DNA from 4 places in the Paenibacillus sp. 10L310 genome. Region 3 is predicted to be linked to each of the others. Evidence: riboswitches for the same ligand, from Rfam matches in the RefSeq annotation. Region 3 holds a riboswitch; each other region holds the start of a gene.

Region 1 (5,959 bases), on a different contig from region 3:
GCTATTTATTCTGATATAACATGTTTCAGGTTCTTTAGATTTCTGCAACCGCTCCAAATCCCTGAATAGGACGCCTCAGATTCGTTAGCGGTCGTAGCATGCTCTGTTTCGATCAAGTTAAGGAGCGTTTCAGCTCCCAGTAGGCTTGAAGATAAGCGCTAATTACATTACCAAATACATATCAACAAGCCACCCAAACGCATATCAATCTGCCCAGATGCACATCAAGCCAGTCAAACGCATATCAATCTACCCAATTGCACATCAAGCCACTTAGGATTGTTATAAATAAATTCTGATACTCCGATGCTTGCTTCAGGCCAATTCCATTTCGCAAAACTTCATGCATTGGATCCTACGTTTTGCTAACTTTGCTTTTAATCCCCTTGCTTTCATTCCCTTTATGATCAATCACTTTTCCTTCATTTACGTTGCTCTCCTTTATTTACTCTCAGTGCAGATTAATAAACGCATCCTCGGCTTTCACCGATTCAGGAATCAAATCCTGTTCAACGAGCCATGCACGTACATTTTCCCACGATTCCATTTCCTGCCGACCAAATGGTTGGCCTTCTTCATTCATGAGTGGTAGCAGAATTGCCAGGCTTTTGGTTTCGATCTCCGGGTCAAGCGGTGATGTTTCATTCTCATGAGCGAGCAGAATACTCAAGGCTTCTTCTGGATGCTCAGTCACATATTTCTGTCCTTCCTGGACCGCTTTGACGAACCGGGTAAGTTGGTCTTTTTTCGCTTCAATGCCAGCTTCACTTGCAGTCAGGACCAATTCATAATAATCAGGCACACCATAATCGACGGGGTTAATCGATTTCATGGCATGTCCTTCTTTCTCCAAAATCAATTGTTCATGGTTAATAAAACCACCCATAATCGCATCCGCTTGTCCGGAAGCCAGCGAAGGAATCAGATCGAACCCAACGTCGACCAGATTTATGTTGTCGGGATTGCCGCCATCCTTACTGATCATCGTGCGTACCATCGCTTCGTACAGAGGAATGGAGGAATAACCAACAGTCTTTTCTTCAAGATCTTTGGGTGAACTTACGTTGCCATTCGCTTCGGTCAACAGATGCACTAGGGGGTGGCGAACAACAGCAGCAATGGAACGTACAGGAATGTTCTCGCCACGCGCGAGCAAGATTTGGGGCTGGTAACTTAGGGCCAGATCAATTTTTCCGGCAGCAACAAGTTTGAGCGAATCATTGGTATCCGCAGGCATCTGAATATCGACATCCAGATCTTGGTCTGCAAAGTATCCTTTTTCCTGAGCCACATAGATGAAGGAGTGTACTGCATTCGGGTACCAGTCGAGCATGATAGACAGTTTATCTTTGGTGTCTGATGCTGGTTCGGTTGCAGACGGATCTGTTTGCTGTGTATTGGTTGCCGAATCTGTTGTTGGCGTATTTTGGCTATTGTCTGTGGTGCTACATCCGCTAACGATCAGCAAAAGGCTAATGAGTATGATGGGAAGCAGGGAGTATATACCTTTGTTATTCATAAATGAAGTTCCTCATTTCATCGTTTTGATTTGTAGAAAATGGGCAACAGCATGTTAACGATAATGTGACAATGAACTGATTGAAGATGTTGCTGAAATTGTGCATAAGATATGTTTTGTTTTGAAGAATGTAACTCTTGTATTTACATCAAATTTCTATCTAAGTATTATCCAACTTTTCTGTTGCCTCCATGACGATGACGCCGTATGCTAAACCGTTTCTCCAGCCAGGCAATCAGTACAAACAAAACGATCCCAAGCAGGGATAACAGCACAATAGCGGCAAACATCGCATCCGTGTTCATGTTGCTGGACATGCGGCGGCTGAAGTATCCGAGACCTTTGCTGCCACCGAGCCATTCGCCAATCGTTGCCCCAACCACGCAGTACACCACAGACATCTTTAGCCCGGAGAAAAAAGAGGGAAGTGCCAGCGGAACCTGGAGTTTGCAAAAAATATCCCACTTGCTGGCGCCCATGGTGAGCAGCAGTTCACGCTGCTCTGGATCGCCTTGGCGGAGTCCATCGTAGGTACTGACCACAATGGGAAAGAATGCGATTAAGAACACCACGGCGACTTTGCTCCACAACGTGTAACCAAACCACAGGATAAATACGGGGGACAAGGCAATCAACGGTATGGTCTGACTGATCACGATGAAGGGATACAATGCCTTTTCAATCGATCGGTTCATATGCATGCCTGTTGCCAGCGTAATTCCAGTCACTATGGACAAGACAAAACCAACAACAACCTCCATAAAGGTAGCAGGCAGATGGATGGTCAACAGCAGACGGCGATGTTCAACCAGTGAGCTTGCGATGGCCGTGGGTGCAGGAATGATGAAGGAGGGCACCCATCCCATACGCACAATCACTTCCCAGATCGCCAGTAATAAGAACATGAGCATAATGAACAGACCATATTGGGAAAACGACCTCGAGAGCCACTTTAAACACCACGTCCAAACGCTAACCTCAGCTCTATCATTTTGCATGTAATTGTTCCTCCAGTTGTTGCCTCATCTGCACGAGAGCCAGTTCGTAGATCATGTCCGAATGCCTTGGGCGTGGTAAAGGAACCGTCATCTCCCGCAACTGCTGACCTTGCCCCCCTGGAGTTAACAGAATGATACGGTCACTTAACAGCAGGGCTTCTTCGATGTCATGTGTAATGAACAGCACGGTTTGGCCAAAGCCCTCCCACAGCTCCAGCAACCAGCGATGCATTTCTCGTTTGGTTAGTGCGTCGAGTGCACCGAAGGGTTCATCCAGCAACATGAGCTGCCCGCCTGTAAGCAAGGTACGCAGCAATGCCACCCGCTGCCGCATGCCGCCGGATAACTCATCTGGATAGGCCTGCTCATAACCGGACAAGCCGAACTTTGCCAATCCTGCGATGATATCGGCTCGTAGTTTGTCCTTGTCCTGTCGGCCTGGTGCCAGCTCGGCAGGTAGCATGCAGTTCTCCATGACGGTACGCCAAGATAACAGCAGATCTTTCTGCGGCATATAGGCGACTCGTCCGAGCCGTTGTCCGTGCGGTACATCAGCAATATCGATGGTGCCGACGGTTGGCTCATGCAAGCCTGCGAGTAGCTTGAAGAGCGTGCTTTTACCTGATCCGCTGGAGCCGATGAGCGAGACAAATTCTCCTTGTTGAACCTGAAGCGACACATTGGAGAGCACAGGGGAATCCTTTTTTTCGGGAAAAGCAAAGCTTACGTTGTGAATGGTTACATGGTTATCCATCTGATCCTCACCCCCTTGATGTCAGACTACTGCAATAACAACGGCATCCTATACTCTGCAAAAGGAACAAAAAAGACCCACCCATTTCCGGAGAAATGAGTGGGTCTGTAAGTTAAATCCGCAATTTATCTTCACATACATGAAAAAATTCCGCTTACTAAAAGGCCGCTCCACTTCCCTCCGCTGGTATGATCCAGATCAGGTTCAAAGGGTCCGAATAGTCATATTCGTCTCAGCCGCAAGGCTCCCCTAGTGCAAAAGTTCAAGATATGCAGTTGTGTGTTCAGCATATATCACTCGAACATGAACTGTAAAGAGGCAGCGTGATAGAATTCTTGAGATGAACTTGGAGTCAGACCCGAACAACTGAACAATTTACCTGGGCTCCCTAACCCGATATAATAGTGGTGGCGCATATTGGCCGGATCACAAATGCAGGCGGGATTGTTCTCCCTCCGAAGCAGAATGGGGACCCGAGTTGAAAACGTTCAAAAAAGTATATATTGAGATCACGAGTATCTGCAATCTGGCATGCAGCTTCTGTCCGCAGACACAGCGTGCCAAAGGATTCATTGACCCTGAAGTCTTCAACAATATACTGGATCAAGTTAAACCACACACCAATCATATTTATCTACATGTCAAAGGTGAACCCTTGTTGCATCCCAAAATAGATCTGTTGCTCGATTCCGCACATGAGAAGGGACTCAAGGTGAACATTACAACGAATGGTACACTGCTGCCCAAGACTCAGCATAAATTGCTTGGCAAACCGGCGCTGCGGCAGATGAATTTCTCCCTGCACAGCTTCGATGGGCATGAAGGTTCAACAGATCGTGACGGATACCTGCGTCATATTTTGTCCTTTGTACACGAGGCCGTTAAGCACAATGTCATCATCTCATTCCGACTTTGGAATCTGACGCAGGATAACTTCACAAATGCTCAGATGAATCGAAATCGGGAGACCCTTGAAGTATTGGAACGTGAATTCAATCTCGACTTCCGCATTGAGGAAAAAGTAGTCCCAGGCAGTGGGGTCAAAATTGCCCCGAATGTATACCTGAATCAGGACCATGAGTTCCAGTGGCCAAGTCTGGATGCACCTGAAGATGATGGCAAAGGCTTCTGCCATGCATTGCGCAGTCAGGCAGCTGTGCTTGTAGATGGAACGGTGGTTCCATGCTGTCTCGATGGCGAGGGTGTGATTAACCTGGGTAATGTGCATGAGAAGTCATTCTCGGAGATTATTGAGGGTGAGCGAGCAAACAATCTGGTATATGGCTTCTCCAAACGTGAAGCTGTGGAAGAGTTGTGTCGAAAGTGCGGTTATCGTCAGAGATTCGGAGCCTGATATCTTATATGAGCAACCAGGAAGCCATTCAAGATCACACATTTGGAGACAAATGTAGTGGTCTTTTTTTGTTATTGGGGATTAAGTGAGGGGTACAAACGTTACAAATGAGCATACCAGAGGTTGATATGAGCATATTGCTTGAGAGACCTAGCATGCAAAAAATGCCGATATGACAGGGATTGTACGATGTCATGATATATCTGATCTAATGATTATTCTAGTTACCTTCCTTATTTGGTAGGATTAGGTTGTTGGTCGGACAGAGGTGCACCTCTGGCAAACTTCCAGTACAAGCCCAGGCTGTACATTACCAAAAAACGAGAGAATAAGGGAGGAATAAAGTTATGAAAAAAATGTTGACGTTGTTACTGTCCGCTGGTTTGGTTGCTTCTATATTTGGTGCAGTTCCGGCTGCGGCTGCGCCTACGGTTGTAAATTCAACTATTATTGTTCCAAAGGGCACGACCTATGATGGTCAAGGCAAAACATTTGTAGCTAATCCTTCCACACTTGGCGACGGATCTCAAGCAGAAAATCAGAAGCCAGTCTTCCGTCTGGAGGCAGGGGCCACGCTCAAAAACGTAAACATTGGATCACCAGCTGCTGATGGTGTTCACTGTTATGGCAACTGTAATATATCGAATGTGGTCTGGCAGGACGTGGGCGAGGATGCACTGACATTGAAGTCTGCCGGAACGGTTAACATTACCGGTGGGGCAGCGTATAAGGCTTATGATAAAGTGTTCCAGATGAATGCAGCTGGAACAATTAACATCAAAAATTTCCGTGCAGATGATATTGGCAAACTGGTTCGCCAAAATGGTGGAACTTCCTTTGCAGTTAACATGACGCTGGATAACTCCAACATTTCCAATGTAAAAGATTCGATTATGCGTACAGACAGCAGCACATCACAAGGGAAAATTACGAATACCCGTTATTCCAAAGTACCAACGTTGTTCAAGGGGTTTGCTTCAGGGAAAACGAGCCAGTCTGGGAACACGCAATATTAGACAGAAGATTGAATCGCTGGAGTTGGTAAAAGTTTAAGCTCTGCTTGTAATTTGAAGTTAAAATATAACGCCAAAAAGAGCGTTCCAAGGTCATTGTTACAATGACTTTGTGGGACGCTCTTTGTAATGCAGATGTCATAGTATAGTTCTGCTGAGCAATGTTTTATAGAGGATGCTCAAATTATTGCTCTCCCGGAACTTCAACGATGACTTTGCCTTTCTCGGGGACAACAGAACCGGTATCAATAGAGTCCAATTTGTTCATGATTTCGTAAGAGGTTTCTTCAAGCATGCGAGAGTACTTAAATGATACGAGTG
Region 2 (5,959 bases), on a different contig from region 3:
GAAAACTTACCTGTTCCAAGCAACAATCTGGACTCAAACGTATATTTACCAATGTTCAACATCATCAACCGCCTCCTACAAAATGTACAATCTCGATTCGATCGCCTTCTCTTAATGCCGTCGTTTCATGATACTCACGGGTTAAAATATGCTTGTTCAGCTCTACAACTACAGTCTTGACTTGCAAATCAAAAGATTGGAGTAATTTATCCACACGATTCAATCTGTCTTCAATCTCCATCCGTTGACCATTAACGATGATATTCACTGCACCACTCCCTTTCTGTTCAATCGCTCAGGGCTCAGCGCCTCAATTCCGAGTTCTTCTGAGCTTTTGCCAGCGAGCAACTCAGCGATAAGCCTGCCTGTTATCGCACTAAGCAAGATACCGTTGCGGTAATGTCCAAAGGCGGCAAACAACCCGGGTATACTCTTGCAAGCACCTATATAAGGCAGTCCATCGGGAGTTGCCGGTCTTACGCCTGCCCACGCTCGTATAAATTGCGCTTCCTTCATCCCAGGTACCCAGTGGGTAGCCGCTGTTAGCAGCTTCTGAACACCCTGTACAGAAACGTTCAAATCCGTTCTGCCTGGCAGACTGGTTGCCCCAAGCCAAACCTCTCCATTGGCTTTGGGAACAATATAGATATCCTCTGCATACACCGTTCTATCAGGTCTGTACCCTGCATGTTCATCTGAGAACTGAACGGCGGCTATTTCACCTTTTACCGACCACACAGGCAAGCTCAGATTCACATGTCTCATCAACTCTTCACTCTGTAATCCAGCCGCTATAATGACCTGTTTGCATTTCATCTCACCGATCGATGTGGTGATCCCCTGCACGCCGTGTTCGTTTGCTTGCACACGTATATCCTGTATGTCCTCCATAACCCGTGCTCCCAATGCTTGAGCGGATTCAGCATATGCCTTCGTTAGATGGACTGGAAGAATTTCACTCTCGTAAGGTCTGTAGTAGGCTCCATACGTATCTCTGTTAAGCCATGATGCCTCCTGTTGCACAACGGAACGGTCCCACCACACCTCATCAGCAGAAGCAGACAACGCAGACTTCCGATTGTCCTTATAACTACTTAATTCACTGTATGAACGAAAAGGAGTTAGGAATCCCTGGCGTTGCAGACCAGTCTCTATCTCACTGAGTGTAGCCATTAGCACCTGTTGCTCGATAAGTAACTGCCTGCTCTGCCTGGCAAGCTTAGCCATCAAAGGATGAGCAAAATCCTCACTGTCTGCTGCCAGCATCCCAGCCGCTGCGCAAGAAGTCCCTCCTGCAATCGCCGAACGCTCCAGTAACAGCACATCCTGTCCATGGGAAGCAAGCTCATACGCAATGGCACATCCAACAACGCCTCCGCCTACAATAATCGTTTCTGCATAAATCTTATCCGGTCTATCAGTAATGATCTTTTTCATCCTCTCATCTCCTTGATTCAGCGGCTCAAACTTTCTGTAGCAACGATAGCCTGCCTTAATGATTCAGCGGCCCGATCCGGGGAATCGCTCGCCCATACATTCGAAATCACAGCGACTCCCTGTGAGCCTGCAGAGCGAATAGCGTGAATGTTTCCCGGTTCGATGCCCCCAATCGCCATGACAGGAATGGAGACACCAGAGCACACTTCAGCCAGAGCATATAATCCTCTTGGTTCAAGATCAGGCTTACTGTTGGTTGAGTAGACATGCCCGAAGAAAAGGTAATCGGCTCCCCGTTCTTCAGCGATTTTTGCCTCATCGATTGAATGAACAGATACACCCAGACGAATTCGCTGGACATTGCTTATAACAGCAGGGTTGTAGTTACGTATCGCATCTTGCCCCCAATGTACACCGCCATAGATGTCATTCTGTGAAGGCAGCTCTGAACCATTGATAACGATGCGACAAGACGGAACGCCAACACCACGCAGACTTTCAGCCCAACCGATCTTTTGTTGCCACGAGAGTTGTTTCTCTCGTATATGGATGTAGTCCACCCATGGCCAAACGTCCTTTGCAGCTTTTACAAAAGATGCTTGATTCCCTACACCCGTAGATACAACATGCAGTTCAAATGATCCGTGTACACGTTCATGAGAAATTACCGTACTTTTCATCTCCTTCCATGCGTGAATGCTATGAAAACACAAAAAAGCCACTCCCGTAGGGGAGTGGCTGCGTATTAATTATAGGACCAGATGACTGACTGATACATACAGTTCATTTCGTGCAATAAAGCTATAGACCTTATAGCCATAACGTTATACACGCAACTGCATGTTTCAATTTACTAAGCAAGACGGTTGAATTCTTTCGAATTGCCGTTTGCTCACGTCATTCACTGAAACGCGCTCGCCACTTCCCTACGCTGGTATGATCCAGATCAGGTGCAAAGGGTCCGGAATCGCATTCTTCCATCTCAGCCACATCGTGCGGCCCCCCTAGTGTTCATATGAAGTTGTAGCCTATGTTACCATAGAAGGATTTTTTTGTCACCGTTCATTTCTATTAAGCGTTGCTTGAATTGTCTAGTTTTTCTCAGACCATTCTTCAACATTCCATGTTTTGGTAACCCAACCCTCGTAGAAATCAGGTTCATGAGATACCAGCAACACCGTTCCCTTGAATTCTTGCAAGGCACGCTGTAACTCAGCTTTAGCTGTGACATCCAAATGGTTCGTCGGCTCATCGAATAGAATCCAGTTGCTTTCACGCATCAAGAGTTTGCATAGACGAACCTTGGCTTGCTCTCCACCACTCAGCATGTTAAGCGGACGGGTAATGTGCTCATTTTTCAACCCGCAGCGAGCGAGATGACCCCGGACCTCATTCTGGGTCAAATGTGAAAACTCATTCCAGACATCCTCAATCGGCGTGATATTCCCAGCACGAACTTCCTGCTCAAAATAGGCCGTTTCGAGATAATCGCCCAAGAAAGTCTTTCCACTGAGTGGAGATATTTTTCCCAGGATGGTTTTCAGCAGTGTTGATTTACCCACACCATTACAACCTACGATGGCAATTTTTTCACCACGTTCAATTGTCATTGTCATTTTAGGCAGCAAAGGATACGTATATCCAATTTCAAAATCAATGCCCTCAAAGACCGTTTTGCTGCTCGCGCGGGCATCCTTGAATTTGAACGTTGGTTTGGCCGCTTCATCTGGACGATCAATACGTTCAATTCTGTCCAGTTGCTTCTCCCGGCTCTTCGCTCGACCAGAAGTTGAAGCACGTGCCTTGTTACGCTGAATGAAATCTTCCTGCTTCTTGATGTACTCTTGCTGCTTCTCGTACGCATCAATATGCTGGGCTTTATTCATATCAGCCATCTCGAGGAACTTGTTATAGTTCGCTGCATATCTCGTTAATTTGGCAAATTCCAAATGATAAATGACATTTACGACTTCATTCATGAATTCCGTGTCATGGGAGATTAAAAGAAACGCATGAGGGTAGTCCTTCAGGTAACGTGACAACCATTCAATGTGTTCTACATCCAGATAGTTGGTCGGCTCATCCAGCAAAAGAGCTGTAGGTTTCTCAAGCAGAAGCTTGGCCAGAAGCACCTTGGTACGTTGTCCACCACTTAGAGCTGCGACATCCCGATCCAGACCAATTGCGGACAAACCAAGTCCATTGGCCATCTCTTCCACTTTTACGTCAATCAGATAAAAGTCGCCCTGTTCCAGTTGTTCCTGAATATCGCCCATCTCTTCCAGCAACTGCTCCAGCTTATCTGGATCTGCATCTGCCATCTGGTCCGTTATATTCATCATTTCTTTTTCTAATTCAAGCAACGGAAGGAATGCATCTTTAAGAACGTCACGAATGGTTTTGCCTGGGGTAAGCTTCGTGTGCTGATCCAGATATCCATAACGGACCTTAGGTGTCCATTCCACTTTTCCACTATCTTTAAGCAATTTACCGGTAAGGATGTTCATTAATGTGGATTTACCCACACCATTGGCACCAACAAGTCCTACGCGCTCTCCGGCAAGTAAACGAAACGATACATTTTTAAATAACGTGCGATCTCCAAAATTGTGACTTACGTTCTCTACTGACAATAAACTCATAAGATGAGGTTGCTCCTATCTATTAGACATTACTTTTGTTATTGTTCCGAAACCCTATTCTAGCACAGGTCCCGTCTTTTCTGAAAGTAATGTAAACAGTTCAGGAACCTCTTACATGATTTTATCATACAGGCTACCCTAACGATTAGAGCATTTATATTCAAAATAGCCTTGTGCAGCTGCTTGTCTTGCGTCTGTAAACACCTCTTCAGCACGGTAACCATTACCACATGTGGAGGGGTAATAGTACTTGATACCCGTTAAAGAATCTACCCCACCTACGATGGCCGTTTTCTTCACAAGTCTGCCTCCACCGATCGCATAATTGTTGATCTTTTGGTCACCCACACCTATACCTTGGATAAAGGCCATAATCCCTGTATCGTTAATGGAGTTGTACCAATCTTCCTGCGCAATCAGGGGCATCGTAAACGTATAGGAAATACCGTTCTTTCTGGCAAACTCATTATGGCGGTTAATCACATCAGCCAGATCATCCTGAACAGCAGTCACAATCCGGCTTTGTCTAACTTGCTCAAATACGCTGGTATTCTGAAGTAAAGGAATCTGTGTGCTTGAGGCCAGTTCTTTTTGGAATCCCTCAATCCATTTCCCTGCGCTTGCGTCAAAGGCATATACGTAGTCGTCCAGTGTAAAGTTAATACTGTTACCATTAGAATCTGAATATGTATAAGGTTTCTTGGGACTCCACACTTGCCTTAAAGAATCTTCACGGTTACCTGTCAACTCTGTTTCTGTGGACAACATATAATAGCCATCATAATCCAGAATAACCACGGCAGGAATGTAATTAAACATGTTTCGAATAGCTGCAGGATCATTCTGAATCCCCATATTCAAAGCCATCGTCTGCGTAAATGTCAACAAGGCAAGCTCTTTGTCCGCTTTAACAAACTTGGTTGAATCATAACCTGCTTCATCATTTTGCTTCTCATTTTGATGCATCACTGCACCTGCATCCATGACTGCAGTTTGAAGTGCAGCTCTGTATCGTTGGCCAAGATATTGAGCCTCCTCGGCATCTTGCGTATGGAGTGAGATGATCCAGAAGAGCGGGAAAAAGATCAGCACGAATACAATGGAAAGCTCAGTAATCTTCATTGAGGACCATACCTCCGTATGTTACAAATACTGCTGAAGCCTGAACCGTGCCACTCAACCATTCACGAATGAGCATGGAAGGTGTACGATTTGTATTTTGGAGCGTCACGGTGAAAAAATCCCCTGTCGTCAACGTATATCTTCGGCCAGGATCATCAACCGGTATCACACCTGAGGATGGGAATAGTCTTTCTCGAATCTGAGCTGCATAATATCCATCCTGCACCACTTCATAGGTCCCGTTAAAACTGTTATTGTCCATCGGGTCTATATAGTGAGGTACATATTTCTTATGTAAATGTTCCATCGACACATCATACACATTGCCCGTCTGGGCCAGTTGCTCCTCAAAATCAGCCAACATTCGAGGTGAAATATACCCTTTCGTTCGGACAGCATCAACAAAACGTGTTACATTCTGAACAGCCGTCATACGTGCTATATCATCCTGCCGATCGGCTGTTTCAGCAGCTGGGTACACATAGAGCAGAAGGACTGCGAGCAATACGGCAAGCAGCTTGGATGCGGCATTAATCAATTCACACTCGCCTCCTTCCAAAAAACAATCTTGAGCAGTTCTCCAGTTTCATTTCGTATAAACTCTGGTCTGTAGGTGGCATCGAGCTGGACAGGAATCGTCGCTGTTTTGCTGACAAGTGGATCGATCACATACGAAGTTCCATCTACCTCCACAGGAATGCCTGTGCCTGTCATCTGTCTAACGGTATGCAACACTCCCGCTCCACTATACTGATACA
Region 3 (5,959 bases):
CACCCTACATCTCTGAAGATAGCGTAGATACGTTATCGTTCTATGTGGATGATGTATCAATTACTCTGGCCGAGCAACTGGAGATTGAAGAAGGGATTCTGTCTCTGGAGGACCTGTATCAAGATGATTTCCCCATTGGTGCAGCGGTGTATCGCTGGCAGTTGGAAGGCGCATATGGACAACTGCTCACAAAGCACTTTAACAGCTTGACCGCAACCTACGAGATGAAACCGAAGTACATGTCTCCTTCCGAAGGTGTTTATGAGTTCGAGGCAGCCGATCAATATGTTCAGTTCGCCGAGGAGCATGGTATGGGCGTACGCGCACATGCGTTGTTGTGGCATATTGATGCAGCAGAGTGGATGTTCAAGGATCCTCAGGGTAACCCTGCGAGTCGAGAATTACTACTTGCCCGGATTCAGGATTACGTTGAAACCGTCATGACCCGATACAAAGGTAAGATCTATGCCTGGGATGTGGTAAACGAGGCGATTGCGGATAGCAATGGTGATGCCAACGGTTTACGTAAAAGTCCCTTTTATGAACTAATTGGTCCGGATTATATTGAGAAAACCTATGAATTCGCTCGTGCAGCCGATCCGAATGCCAAATTATATTACAACGAATACTTCACGGAAATCCCTGAGAAAAGAGAGCATATGTATCAGTTGGTCAAACGACTGAAAGAGAAAGGGCTCATCGATGGTGTGGGTTTGCAATCCCACTATAACCTGGAATCCCCGCCCATCAAGGAAATTGAAAAAACGATCAGCATGTTCGCCGAACTTGGATTGGATATTCAGATCACGGAACTGGATGTGGATAGCGGAATTCCATTTGGTGAAGAGATGTCCGATGAAGTTGCAGTAAAGCAGGCGTATCGATATAAGGAACTGTTGGATTTGTACAAAAAACACAAAGACCACATTTCTTCAGTTACCTTATGGGGACTCCAAGATGAGAAGTCTTACAACAACCAGGCTATGCTGTTTGATTCAGCCCTGAAGGCCAAAAAGGCATACTGGGGACTCGTGGATGAATCCAGTTTGCCTGTGTTGACGCAGAGAGCCGTCTCACTTTCGGGTAAACCGGATATCAAAAAACAGACACAAGATCCGCTCTGGAACAAAGCGGTGTCTACTCCACTGAAGGGTGACTCTACGGGATCAGCCAGTTTCCGCACTTTATGGGATCATAGTAACCTGTATATCCTCGTGGATGTACAGGATGCAAAGGCAGATGTGAATGACAGAGTAGATATCTTTGTTGATCTCAATAATGGCAAGACCACTTCATATGAAGCAGATGACCGACACGTAATCATTAAGCGGTCGGGCAAAGCTGAGGGTGTGGAGCAGCGTTCATATCGTGTACGCGAGACAAAAGCCGGATATCAGGTTGAATTGTCCATTCCGTGGGGTGGTATCCAAGTCGGATCAGAATATGAAGCCGGATTGGATATCCGTGTGACTGATGGCGGTTCAAGTGGGACACAACCTTATAATCCACTGTACTGGAATGATCGAACACAATCTCAGGAACAGGATACAAGCAAATACGGCGTGATTCAACTCGCCCCTATGCCCAAATCTGCACAAGCTGTGCAAGGGATTGTTCAGATTGATGGGAAGAAAGACACATCATGGAATAAGGCTGCACCATTTGAAGTAAAACGGTTGAACCAGAGCGAAGGTGCAGAGGCAGTGGCTCGCGCAATGTGGTCAGGTGAGTATCTATACCTGCTGATCGACGTCACTGATCCAAACATCATTACAGATAGTATCAACCCATGGGATCAGGATTCGGTTGAGATTTTCCTGGACGAGAATCACCAGCGCACACCGTATTTTCAATATGATGATGCCCAGTTCAGAATCAGTGCAGACAATGTAGGAACCTTTGCAGGCGGTGCCTCACCCGGACGCCTTGTAAGTGCTGTGAAGAAAACGAATAAAGGATACCTCGTAGAAGCCAGAATTCATTTACAATCATTGACGCCCAAAACAGGAAATGTTCTCGGTTTCGAGCTTCAAATTAACGACAACCAGGGTGGAGGTAAACAGAACGTAGCCAAGTGGAATGATACGACCAATGAGAGCTGGAGAAACACTTCCCAGTACGGAATACTCACTTTTGTGGGAAAGAACAAACTCGGGCATTAAACCATTGGCAGTAGTTGCAAGAATAGAAACCATCATAACAGTGGCTAAAACTCAACCATTGTTGTGATGGTTTTCATCGTTTACATACGTCACTCAAGCTGATGAGGGCGATACAATCTGCCTTGACTGTATTAAACAGACCTTGATATACTAAATGAATGTTATTTTTTCTTTTATGTGGATAAGAAAGTAATCAACTACATACAACCGTTTGCGAGGGAGCCTTAACCGGCTGAGAGGGTGTTAAACCGACCTTACCTGACTTGGATAATGCCAACGTAGGGATGCAACGATGAAACGCTGTACTTGGGAAGCTCATGCGAACCCCCTTGTTTTAGTGTATTTGTCTGCGAAACATCCTATGGATGTTTCGTTTTTTTGTTTTTACATACGTACATTATGAATTGGAGAACACATGTTGACTATTTCAGAGAGACTATATCAGGCAGCACAGCCCGTGTGGAAGGAATGTCTCGAGCATCCCTTTGTTAGAGGAATCGGAGATGGTTCCTTAACGGTCGAACAATTTCGTTATTATTTGCTGCAAGACTACTTGTATCTGTTCGATTATGCCCGCGTATTTGCACTTGGTATCGTCAAGTCGCACGACCCCAAATTGATGCAGTTTTTTAGTGAAAACGTAGATAACATCCTGAATGGTGAAATGAAAATTCATCGTTCTTATATGGAGCGATTAGGAATTACAGAGGATCATGTTTTCCAGGTAAAACCTGCCCTGAAAAATGCAGCCTATACTAACTATATGCTCTCTGTTTCCCATGCGGGTGGCATAGCAGAAGTACTTGTATCCATTCTGGCCTGCTCATGGAGCTATGCAGAGATTGGTCAAGTCCTTGCCCAAAAGCCAGGTGCAGCTGAGCATCCTTTTTACGGAGAGTGGATCACAGGATATGCTTCCTCTGAATACAACAGCAACAATCAATCCCTTGTGACGTTAACGGATAAGCTATTAGAAGATTGTAGCGAGAAAACGTACCAACGGATGGAGGATATTTTCGTGATGTGCAGTCGCTTTGAGCTTGATTTTTGGGAAATGTCATGGAAGCTGGAGCCTTGAGTTCACTGGTAAAGTAGAGAGCAGCTAATCAAGGAACTAATGAAATCCGCTAACTCGTCGTATCGACGGTTTAGCGGATTTTGTGCAAAGATGACTTAAGTCATCTTATACATAGTAACCGCACCTCTAAATCGATAGACTCAAGTTAAGGTTGTTGTGATAAAGGACGGCCGGACCATACAAAGAGGGGTAACGAATGAACGAAATCATAAAAAAGAAGCTGCTGGACAAAAATGAACTGCTCATTAACATGGTGATTGAACGCGTAAAAAGAGATTTTCTAGATGATATCGCCATTATTGGGCTTACTGGTTCATTTAGCACCGAGGACTTTCACGAGAAGAGCGATCTTGATTTAATTATCATTAATAATACAGAAAAGGGATGGGAAATATCTGACTGCTTCATCTTGGACGATGTTGGGTATGACATCTATTGCACGCCATGGGATTCAAGAATACAAGAGCAATCCACCTTGGAGAGTCCCAACGTATCGAGCCTAACCGACCTGAAAATACTCTACTATGCAAAGCCTGAGGATTTGGAGAAATTGAACAACTTCCAGCAAAAAGCTCTTGATGCACTTGCGAATCCGATAGGAGAAGTGTGTCTTAATCGAGCAAATAAATGGATTGATCTGGCTAAGCAAGCATACAGCGATACGATGCTTGGTGAAGATATCGGTTCAGTGCGATATGCATCTGCTGGCGTTCTGTACAATCTCGTCAATGCCTTGGTGAGTATGAATAACACGTGTATCAAACGAGGGATCAAGCGATATTTGGAAGAGATACGCTCGTTTCGCTATGTTCCAGATGATCTCGAATCCTTATACATGTCAATCATCGAAGCTCATACCATTGAAGATATTCGAATAACATCTTTTAATATGTTGAATAGCGTTACGAGGTTACATAGCACGATGTGTGATAACTTCATTGTTAAACCGGCTCCGACCTTTGATAATCTGAGGGGAACATATGAAGAATTGTGGTGCAACTACCGTAATAAAATTTTGAACGGTGTTACAGCGAACGATGCTTCCTACGTCTTTCTTTCGGCCTTTGGAGCACATGGATATCTTGATGAAATGGCCATGGAGAAAGGCACCAAGAAATATGATCTTATGCGGTACTTTGATGCAAATAATTTACCAGTTATGAAAGAGAAGCTCCTTGAAGTGATGGATGATTATCTAGAAGAGTATGATAAGGTCGGCAGAACAGTCGAACGTTTTACAACCTTCGAGCAACTATATGCACATTATATGAATCATTGACCTTACATCCCAGTTGGTAATAAGCCCGTGGAAACGGACTGTAAACAATGTAATCATCTGCTTTTGATTAAATAATTTCTCAGGGAAATCATAGCAAATCCCCTGAGAAATTAAAGCATTATTCCAACGAATTTTAGACTGATACTACTGAATCTAATTTTAAGAACCAAACATTGTTTTTACATTTGGATATCTTTAAAAAATGGAAAGTCTGACGATTTTATCGTCAACAATAACAAAATGATAATTCAATAATAGTGGATCGGGTAGACCAGTCTTGTCGTAGGTACCATCCAGCTCGCATGTTAGCACAATTTCATCACCTATTTTTTTTGCTAATGTTGGCTTTAACGTTACATTCGCCGCGAAATGGTTTTGATCACTCCATTCCCGAATCGCCTGTTTGCCATTTCGCTTTTTTCCTTCATCCAACACGACGGCATTTTCTGAGAAACAATCTACAAATGCTATCGGGTCTGGCTTGTTAGATGCAGTAATGTATTTGGCGATTACAGACGGTAAATGATTGAGATCCATATTGTTCTCACCCTTTATTAATTAGTTTTTAGACGGTAGGGATCGTTCCCCCATCTATGACATATTCACTACCTGTAATCGATGCTGCTCGGTCTGAGACCAGAAATGCGACCAGCTCAGCGACTTCTTCAGGAAATCCTGGCCGACCAATTGGAATACCTCCGAGTGAAGTCATAAGTTGTTCGAGCGCACTTTCTCGACTTCCGGTTTCCGTTGCGATCCGATCAATTAATGCGTCAGACGCTTCTGTCTGAATAAATCCGGGAGACAATGTATTGATGCGAATTCCTTGAGGGGAAAATTCATTCGATAATCCCTTGCTATAATTAGTCAGCGCGGCTTTGGCAGATGCATAAGCCAGTGTAGTTTCATATAAAGGCAAACGTCTCTGGATGGAAGTGAAATGAAGAATAACTCCTGAATTATTTTCTAACATAAGTGGAATTAAGCCACGATCAATTCGAACTGCTGCGAGTAAATTCCAATTTAATGTATGAAGCCAATCCTCATCACTCAATACAAGTGCGCCTCCTGGTGGTGTCGTTGATCCACCTACGCAATGGACAATAATATCGATACCTCCAAGTTGTTCTTTTACTGCTGAAATTATTTGCTCTACACCTTCAGTTGTGGCGACATCTGCTTGAACAAATTTGACCGAATTTGGCAAGTCAGCAGATAGGGAACGGGCAGTAGTAAGGACTGTAGCTCCGCCGTTTGCAAGTCTTTTTACAACTGCTTGCCCCATTCCCTTTGTTCCTCCGGTTACAAGCACCCTTTTACCTTTAAATTCTGATACAGAGAACTCAAACTCTTTATGCATAACTATTCCTCCTAGTGATGGTATTCAATGATTAATTTGAAATTGCTCTGTCTCTAAACCTTAATGTGTTGTTCGAGAGG
Region 4 (5,959 bases), on a different contig from region 3:
ATCATCTTACTGCTTGGACTTGCGATGTCAGGGATATTCTCCATTGCCCTTGTCTTCGCCAGTAAACTGTTGCCCGGAACAGAAGAATCCACACCTAGCATTTTGATTGCCTCAGGTGGGGTTGGCGGTGCCATTCTGCCTTTGACTACGGGATGGAGTCTTGATCATCTGGCGGTTAATCAGTCTGCATGGATGCTTGCGATCTTTGCAGTTGGCCTGCTTGTCATTAGCGTAATCACGTTTCAATGGCAGAACAAACATATAGCCAATTCTGCGACTTAACAGTTCTGTGTTGATCCAGTCCTGAGGATTAGAAATACCTATTAAAGAAATTGAAATGTCCACCGCCATGACCTGACGGTGGACATTTTTTTGTAGCGTTACTCTGTTCTAACGAACCTAGCACACGCTATCCCCCTCCATTTCCGCATGTTTGAAATCTAACGAATCCTAGAGACGTTATTATAGATAATTAGCTTCAATTAAATGTCTCGTTGGAGGTTTTTTTGCATAATAACACCGCTGAGATTCGTTAGGTTTTCATTCCCTTAGGAACTTGCCTAATAAGGTGTCCTCGATTCGTTAGCGCTGTTTTGCCTCTCTCATCACCTTTCATTAAAGGTGAGAATAATATCTATTCATTTGCACAAGATTGCCCAGGAAATACTTATGGTCAACCAAATCACACACTTTTATTAACGACAGGCATTACGGGCCCGTTATCCTTGATGAACTTACCGAATACATATCGGACGAGTGGTCCCAGAACGATCAACTGATATGGAAGCGCAAGGCTGAAGTTACGAGCAATGGTATGGAGATACGTACGGAGTACGGATGACCCACTTAATTGATCAGCGAGATATGCCGAGATCATTCCATACATGGACATGATCAGAACCATGCCAATCACCATGAAAAATGACATGACGAGCACACCCAGAATCTTGTAGGACTTGTCAAAGGGCAAAGAGAATGCAATCTTTCTCGCCACAGGGCCAACAATGAAAGACTCCACCAGAAACGCGATGACAAAACATAATATGAATTGAAGCAGTATTTCAAGCGGGGACATCTTGCCGAGTAACCCACTGTGCCATAGATTGAAGAACATCATGACCAAGACCATTCCTATACACATCATTAATCCGAAAATAATTTGTTCCTTCTTGCTGGTTGGCAATTCTCTCATCCTCTCTGTTTACCTTCGTAATTATAGAGATGAGGAAACCCTTCACATAAGTGAACATTTTGTGAACAATTATGATTTTTCCATTTTAAAATTGGATTTGACAACCATGTAGTACAGCTCTATGATATCCCTTAAAATGGTAGAAACATTCACTACATAAGGAGGTTTTTGATTGTGAGTTTTCAAAAGCGCATTGACCACGTCGGCATTGCCGTTCGTGATCTGGAGACCACGCTGCGTTTCTACACGGAGATCGTTGGTCTTGAATTGAAAGACCGGGTGACCCATACCAACGGCGTCATTCAGCTTGCCTTCCTTGGCTTCAATGGAAGTAATGAGACTGAGATTGAGTTAATTCAAGGATACAGCGACAAGCTACCTTCTGAAGGTACGGTGCACCATTTTGCGATCCACGTGGATGATCTTGATTCTGAGTACAAACGCATTCAATCCACCGAAGCCGAATTTATCGACGGAGAGATTATCACACTGCCTAACGGTTACCGCTATTTCTTCATCTATGGACCTGAAAAGGAATGGATTGAGTTCTTCCAGCGCTAAGAATTGGAGCTGATTTCATGAACATTTTAATTACTGGCGCAGCCGGAAAAATTGGACGTGACTTGTCCCAACACTTGCAGAAGCATTTCGCCTGCGACTAACGGATTTAAATATCGACAGACTGCATACGTATCAAGGGACCAGCCATGAGATCATGACACTGGATGTGACAGACCCCGAAGCCTGTCAGCGTGCTTGCGAAGGCATGGATGTGGTTGTACATCTGGCTGGAGATCCTTCCCCGAATGCCGGATTTTATGAATCGTTGTTGGACATCAATATCAAAGGTACATTTAATGTATTCCGTGCAGCTAAAGACCAAGGTGTACGAAGAGTCATTCTTGCAAGCAGTGCACAGACGATTGAGGGGTATCCCATTGATGCTCAAGTCTATCCGGACATGCCAACACGTCCACGGAATTTGTACGGGGTTAGCAAATGTTTTGGAGAATCGCTCGCTTCCTATTTTGCGTATACCGAAGGTTTACAAAGTGTAGCAATACGTATAGGTGCATATGATGATTTTCAACCGGACGGACCCGTGCTGGAGGCAAGGGATATGAGCGCGTATATTAGTCCGGCTGACTTGTGTGATTTGATGTTCAAAGCAATTACAACTACCGATCTGGAACCCTTCACCATACTGCATGGGATCTCGAATAATCGGTTTAAACGATTAAATCTGGAAAACACTCAGAAACAGGTAGGTTATGACCCAAAATCCGATGCTTTTGCACTCAGTCAGATTGCCTTATATGATTCCCCACGATAATTATTGAAAATAACACATCCAAACAGGCTGTTATACATATGTATAACGGCCTGTTTGATAACTTATACGTGTCCCTATCCAGTTCATGACTGGACACGTTCCACCCGCTGGCCTATAATTACACCTAGTAATGCCCGTAACTTCATAGTTTCCCAGGGGAGTCGGAATTGGCCGGCTGAGAGTGTATCCCACCAAGATACTAACCCTTAGACCTGATCTGGATCATGCCAGCGTAGGAATCGGAGTATATCGAAATGGCACAGCCCTATGGCTGAACGCCACCTCTCTAACGCCTGCACGCGTCCCGGAATACGGGGCGCTTTTTTTGTTACTATCAGAAAGTATAAGTTTGGAAGCATCACCTTCCTGATATTGCAAGAAAAACTGCCGCTAAGCGCAGTCTGGCTTCCTTGAATGACATCGATGGACGTTTTACTTGTTCAAAAATAACGTCATCCGGATCTCAACTGGTATAAATCTGTCGATTTATGCAAGATGATTGGATATGAAGCCAAGGAGTACCCCGTGCCAATCGGCCGGACATACCGAAGGAGAGACCACAGATGAAATGGCGTAAAACGATGGGATTGTTGCTCTTGTGCGTGCTTATGGTGACTGTAGCCGCATGTGGTGGCAAAGAAGCTGCCCCAGCTGGGCAGAACGGCAACACAAATACGGAAAGCAGCAACGAAGGTGACACTGCCGCCCTGAAAGATATTAAAGTGGTGCTCGACTGGACACCAAATACGAATCATACAGGCCTGTATGCAGCTGTAGATCAAGGTTTTTATAAAGCCGAAGGCTTGAACGTGGAGATTGTACAACCAGGTGCCGGTGGCGCAGATACAATGGTTGCCTCCAATGAAGTGCCTTTTGGCGTAAGTTATCAGGAGAGTGTAACTCAAGCCCGCACACAGGGTGTTCCATTGGTCTCCATCGCAGCAGTTATTCAGCATAATACATCTGGTTTCGCTGCTCCGGCGGATCGGAATATCAAGTCACCGAAAGATTTTGAAGGTAAAACCTATGGCGGTTGGGGTTCCCCAGTCGAAGAAGCCGTGATGCAATCCATTATGGAAGGCGACGGAGCCGATGTATCCAAAGTGAAAAACATTAACATGGGTGACGCCGACTTTTTCACCGCAGTGAAACGAGACATTGATTTTGCATGGATTTTCTACGCTTGGACGGGTATTGAAGCCGAACTGCGCGGGGAACCGATCGACATGTTATATGTGAAGGATTATTCAGATGCATTGGATTACTACACGCCTGTACTAGTAACAAACGAGCAGACGATCCAAAACGACCCTGAGTTGGTGAAAGCATTCCTGAAAGCCACTTCAGAAGGATATCAATACGCAATTGATCATCCCGAAGACGCAGCCAACATTCTGATCAAGGCCGTACCGGATCTGGATAAAGACTTGGTACTGGCAAGCCAGAAATGGCTTAGTCCAAAGTACACAGATGACGCCCCACGCTGGGGTGAGCAAAAGCAGGAAGTGTGGCAGAACTACACCGACTGGATGTTTAGCAAAAAACTGCTGGATGAACAGATCGATGTGAGCAAGGCATATACGAACGAGTTCTTACCCCAATAAAATTTCTCATATAAAACGAACTTAAATTTTACACGAGGACGGAGAGGACAGAAATAACGTGAAAAAGCGAAGCGGTCGCCTTTATCACCGGATTTTCCCTTTAGAGAAAGGGAATCAAAAAAATCTGGGGATAACAGCGATTGGAAGGTTATTCTGTCATCGAAGTGGCAAGTGTAACAGTCATTAGTTCATTTTATATATCACGAAAGGAGCCGTGATCTCTCATGGCAAGCACACTACTTAGTATTCAGGTTATCCCGAAAACGCCAAATGGCGAGAACTCTTATCCTTACGTTGATCGAGCCATTGAAGTTATTCAGCAATCTGGCTTGAAGTATCAGGTGAATGCGCTCGACACAACGATGGAAGGTGAACTGGAGGAACTGCTGGAAGTTGTACGTAAAATGCACGAGGTACTTGTGGAGGCTGGCAGCCCAAGCATCATCTCCCAGATCAAAATCGCCCATAGCCCTACTGGCTTCAGCATGGATACCCTGACGGAGAAGTATCGCTAATGCCTGCCTATTTCAAAAGTGTATGGCCGCCCATTGTGGCGGTTATTCTCTTTATAGCGATATGGCAGGGAGCCGTCTCCCTCTTCCATATTGAGAAATGGATGCTGCCTGCACCGTCCGACATCGCCCGCGAAGCGGCAACCCAGGCCGAACGGCTTGGCATGCACGCTTCCGCAACCATTCAGTTAACGCTGATTGGATTCGCCGCTGGAACAGCGGTTGGATTACTGATTGCGATGGTGCTACATTTAGTCCCTTTTCTCAAGTCAGCCCTGTATCCTTTACTTATTCTTAGTCAAAATATTCCGACCATCGCGCTCGCGCCGCTCCTGTTAATCTGGTTCGGATTCGGGCTACTGCCCAAGCTGATTACGATCATTCTGGTCTGCTTCTTCCCCGTTGCAGTGGCGGCCATGGATGGCTTGACCCGTACTGACGCGGCGATGATGAACTATATGCGCATGGCTGGTGCGAAACGTCATCAGATCTTCTGGAAGCTGGAGCTCCCCCATGCGCTGCCATCCGTGTTCTCCGGTGTCAAAATCGCCGCTACCTATAGCGTGATGGGCGCCATCATCGCCGAATGGATTGGTGCAGACAAGGGTATTGGTTATTATATGATGCTGCAAAAGTCGGCTTATCGTACGGACCGCCTATTCGTGGCGATCATGATTATTGTCGCGCTCAGCTTGCTGCTCTTCCTGTTCATTGCCCTGCTGGAGAAGTTGCTCGTGCGCTGGCGGCCACAAAAGCGGTAGTAAAGAAGTAATCTGTATATTAGGAAGTGATGACCATATGAATCGGCAACAGGATGAACAAGTCCAGCCTGGACGAGGAGCAAGTGTAATGGAGCCAACGCACGGTGAAAAGTTTAACTCGGCTACGCCTGATCGACCTGCCAACACGACTCCTGCTCCGGTTCCACCTGCACTGGACGTTGTTAATGTTCATGCATCATTCCGTGAACGGCGCAACAAGCTACCGGTTCTGAACGGCCTGTCCCTGACTGTGGAGCAAGGCGAGTTTGTTGCTATCGTTGGACCTTCTGGCTGTGGCAAAAGCACTCTGTTCCATATCATCGGCGGTCTGCTTAAGCCACAGGAAGGCCAAGTACTTATGAACGGTCAGAATGTAACGGGACAGCGTGGCAAGATTAGTTATATGCCGCAACAGCCCGCCCTTTTCCCGTGGCGTACCATTGAAGATAATGTACTGCTTGCTGGTGAAGTAGCTTCAAGTGCTCCACCTCGGGCCGAAGCACTTGCAGAGGCTCGAAAGTGGTTAAGCAGCGTGGGTCTTGCCGGGTTCGAGCAGG

The links. Region 3 has a riboswitch for thiamine pyrophosphate ahead of tenA (thiaminase II). Riboswitches for the same ligand answer to the same signal wherever they lie in the genome.
Region 1: it holds a riboswitch for thiamine pyrophosphate, as region 3 does, so the genes downstream of both, AC1DE7_RS15325 (ABC transporter ATP-binding protein) here and tenA (thiaminase II) in region 3, are expected to answer to the same signal.
Region 2: it holds a riboswitch for thiamine pyrophosphate, as region 3 does, so the genes downstream of both, AC1DE7_RS09700 (thiamine phosphate synthase) here and tenA (thiaminase II) in region 3, are expected to answer to the same signal.
Region 4: it holds a riboswitch for thiamine pyrophosphate, as region 3 does, so the genes downstream of both, AC1DE7_RS29535 (ABC transporter substrate-binding protein) here and tenA (thiaminase II) in region 3, are expected to answer to the same signal.

The regions. Positions count from the first base shown of each region.
Region 1 is NZ_JBFTKC010000005.1:369,080-375,038, reverse strand. It holds gene AC1DE7_RS15335 (ABC transporter substrate-binding protein) at 452-1,519, opposite strand; gene AC1DE7_RS15330 (ABC transporter permease) at 1,687-2,517, opposite strand; gene AC1DE7_RS15325 (ABC transporter ATP-binding protein) at 2,507-3,271, opposite strand; TPP riboswitch at 3,430-3,532, opposite strand; gene AC1DE7_RS15320 (radical SAM/SPASM domain-containing protein) at 3,750-4,625, shown strand; gene AC1DE7_RS15315 (pectate lyase) at 4,973-5,641, shown strand; gene AC1DE7_RS15310 (copper amine oxidase N-terminal domain-containing protein) at 5,823-5,959, opposite strand, start outside.
Region 2 is NZ_JBFTKC010000003.1:159,072-165,030, forward strand. It holds gene AC1DE7_RS09685 (thiazole synthase) at 1-62, opposite strand, end outside; gene thiS (sulfur carrier protein ThiS) at 65-268, opposite strand; gene thiO (glycine oxidase ThiO) at 265-1,437, opposite strand; gene AC1DE7_RS09700 (thiamine phosphate synthase) at 1,455-2,117, opposite strand; TPP riboswitch at 2,344-2,453, opposite strand; gene AC1DE7_RS09705 (ABC-F family ATP-binding cassette domain-containing protein) at 2,529-4,079, opposite strand; gene AC1DE7_RS09710 (hypothetical protein) at 4,218-5,201, opposite strand; gene AC1DE7_RS09715 (hypothetical protein) at 5,188-5,739, opposite strand; gene AC1DE7_RS09720 (hypothetical protein) at 5,736-5,959, opposite strand, start outside.
Region 3 is NZ_JBFTKC010000009.1:72,901-78,859, reverse strand. It holds gene AC1DE7_RS19325 (endo-1,4-beta-xylanase) at 1-2,162, shown strand, start outside; TPP riboswitch at 2,368-2,465, shown strand; gene tenA (thiaminase II) at 2,578-3,240, shown strand; gene AC1DE7_RS19315 (nucleotidyltransferase domain-containing protein) at 3,437-4,519, shown strand; gene AC1DE7_RS19310 (nuclear transport factor 2 family protein) at 4,715-5,056, opposite strand; gene AC1DE7_RS19305 (SDR family oxidoreductase) at 5,085-5,879, opposite strand.
Region 4 is NZ_JBFTKC010000027.1:36,375-42,333, forward strand. It holds gene AC1DE7_RS29515 (MFS transporter) at 1-282, shown strand, start outside; gene AC1DE7_RS29520 (DUF2798 domain-containing protein) at 683-1,192, opposite strand; gene AC1DE7_RS29525 (VOC family protein) at 1,367-1,753, shown strand; gene AC1DE7_RS29530 (NAD-dependent epimerase/dehydratase family protein) at 1,908-2,525, shown strand; TPP riboswitch at 2,670-2,782, shown strand; gene AC1DE7_RS29535 (ABC transporter substrate-binding protein) at 3,089-4,129, shown strand; gene AC1DE7_RS29540 (thiamine-binding protein) at 4,354-4,644, shown strand; gene AC1DE7_RS29545 (ABC transporter permease) at 4,644-5,402, shown strand; gene AC1DE7_RS29550 (ABC transporter ATP-binding protein) at 5,440-5,959, shown strand, end outside.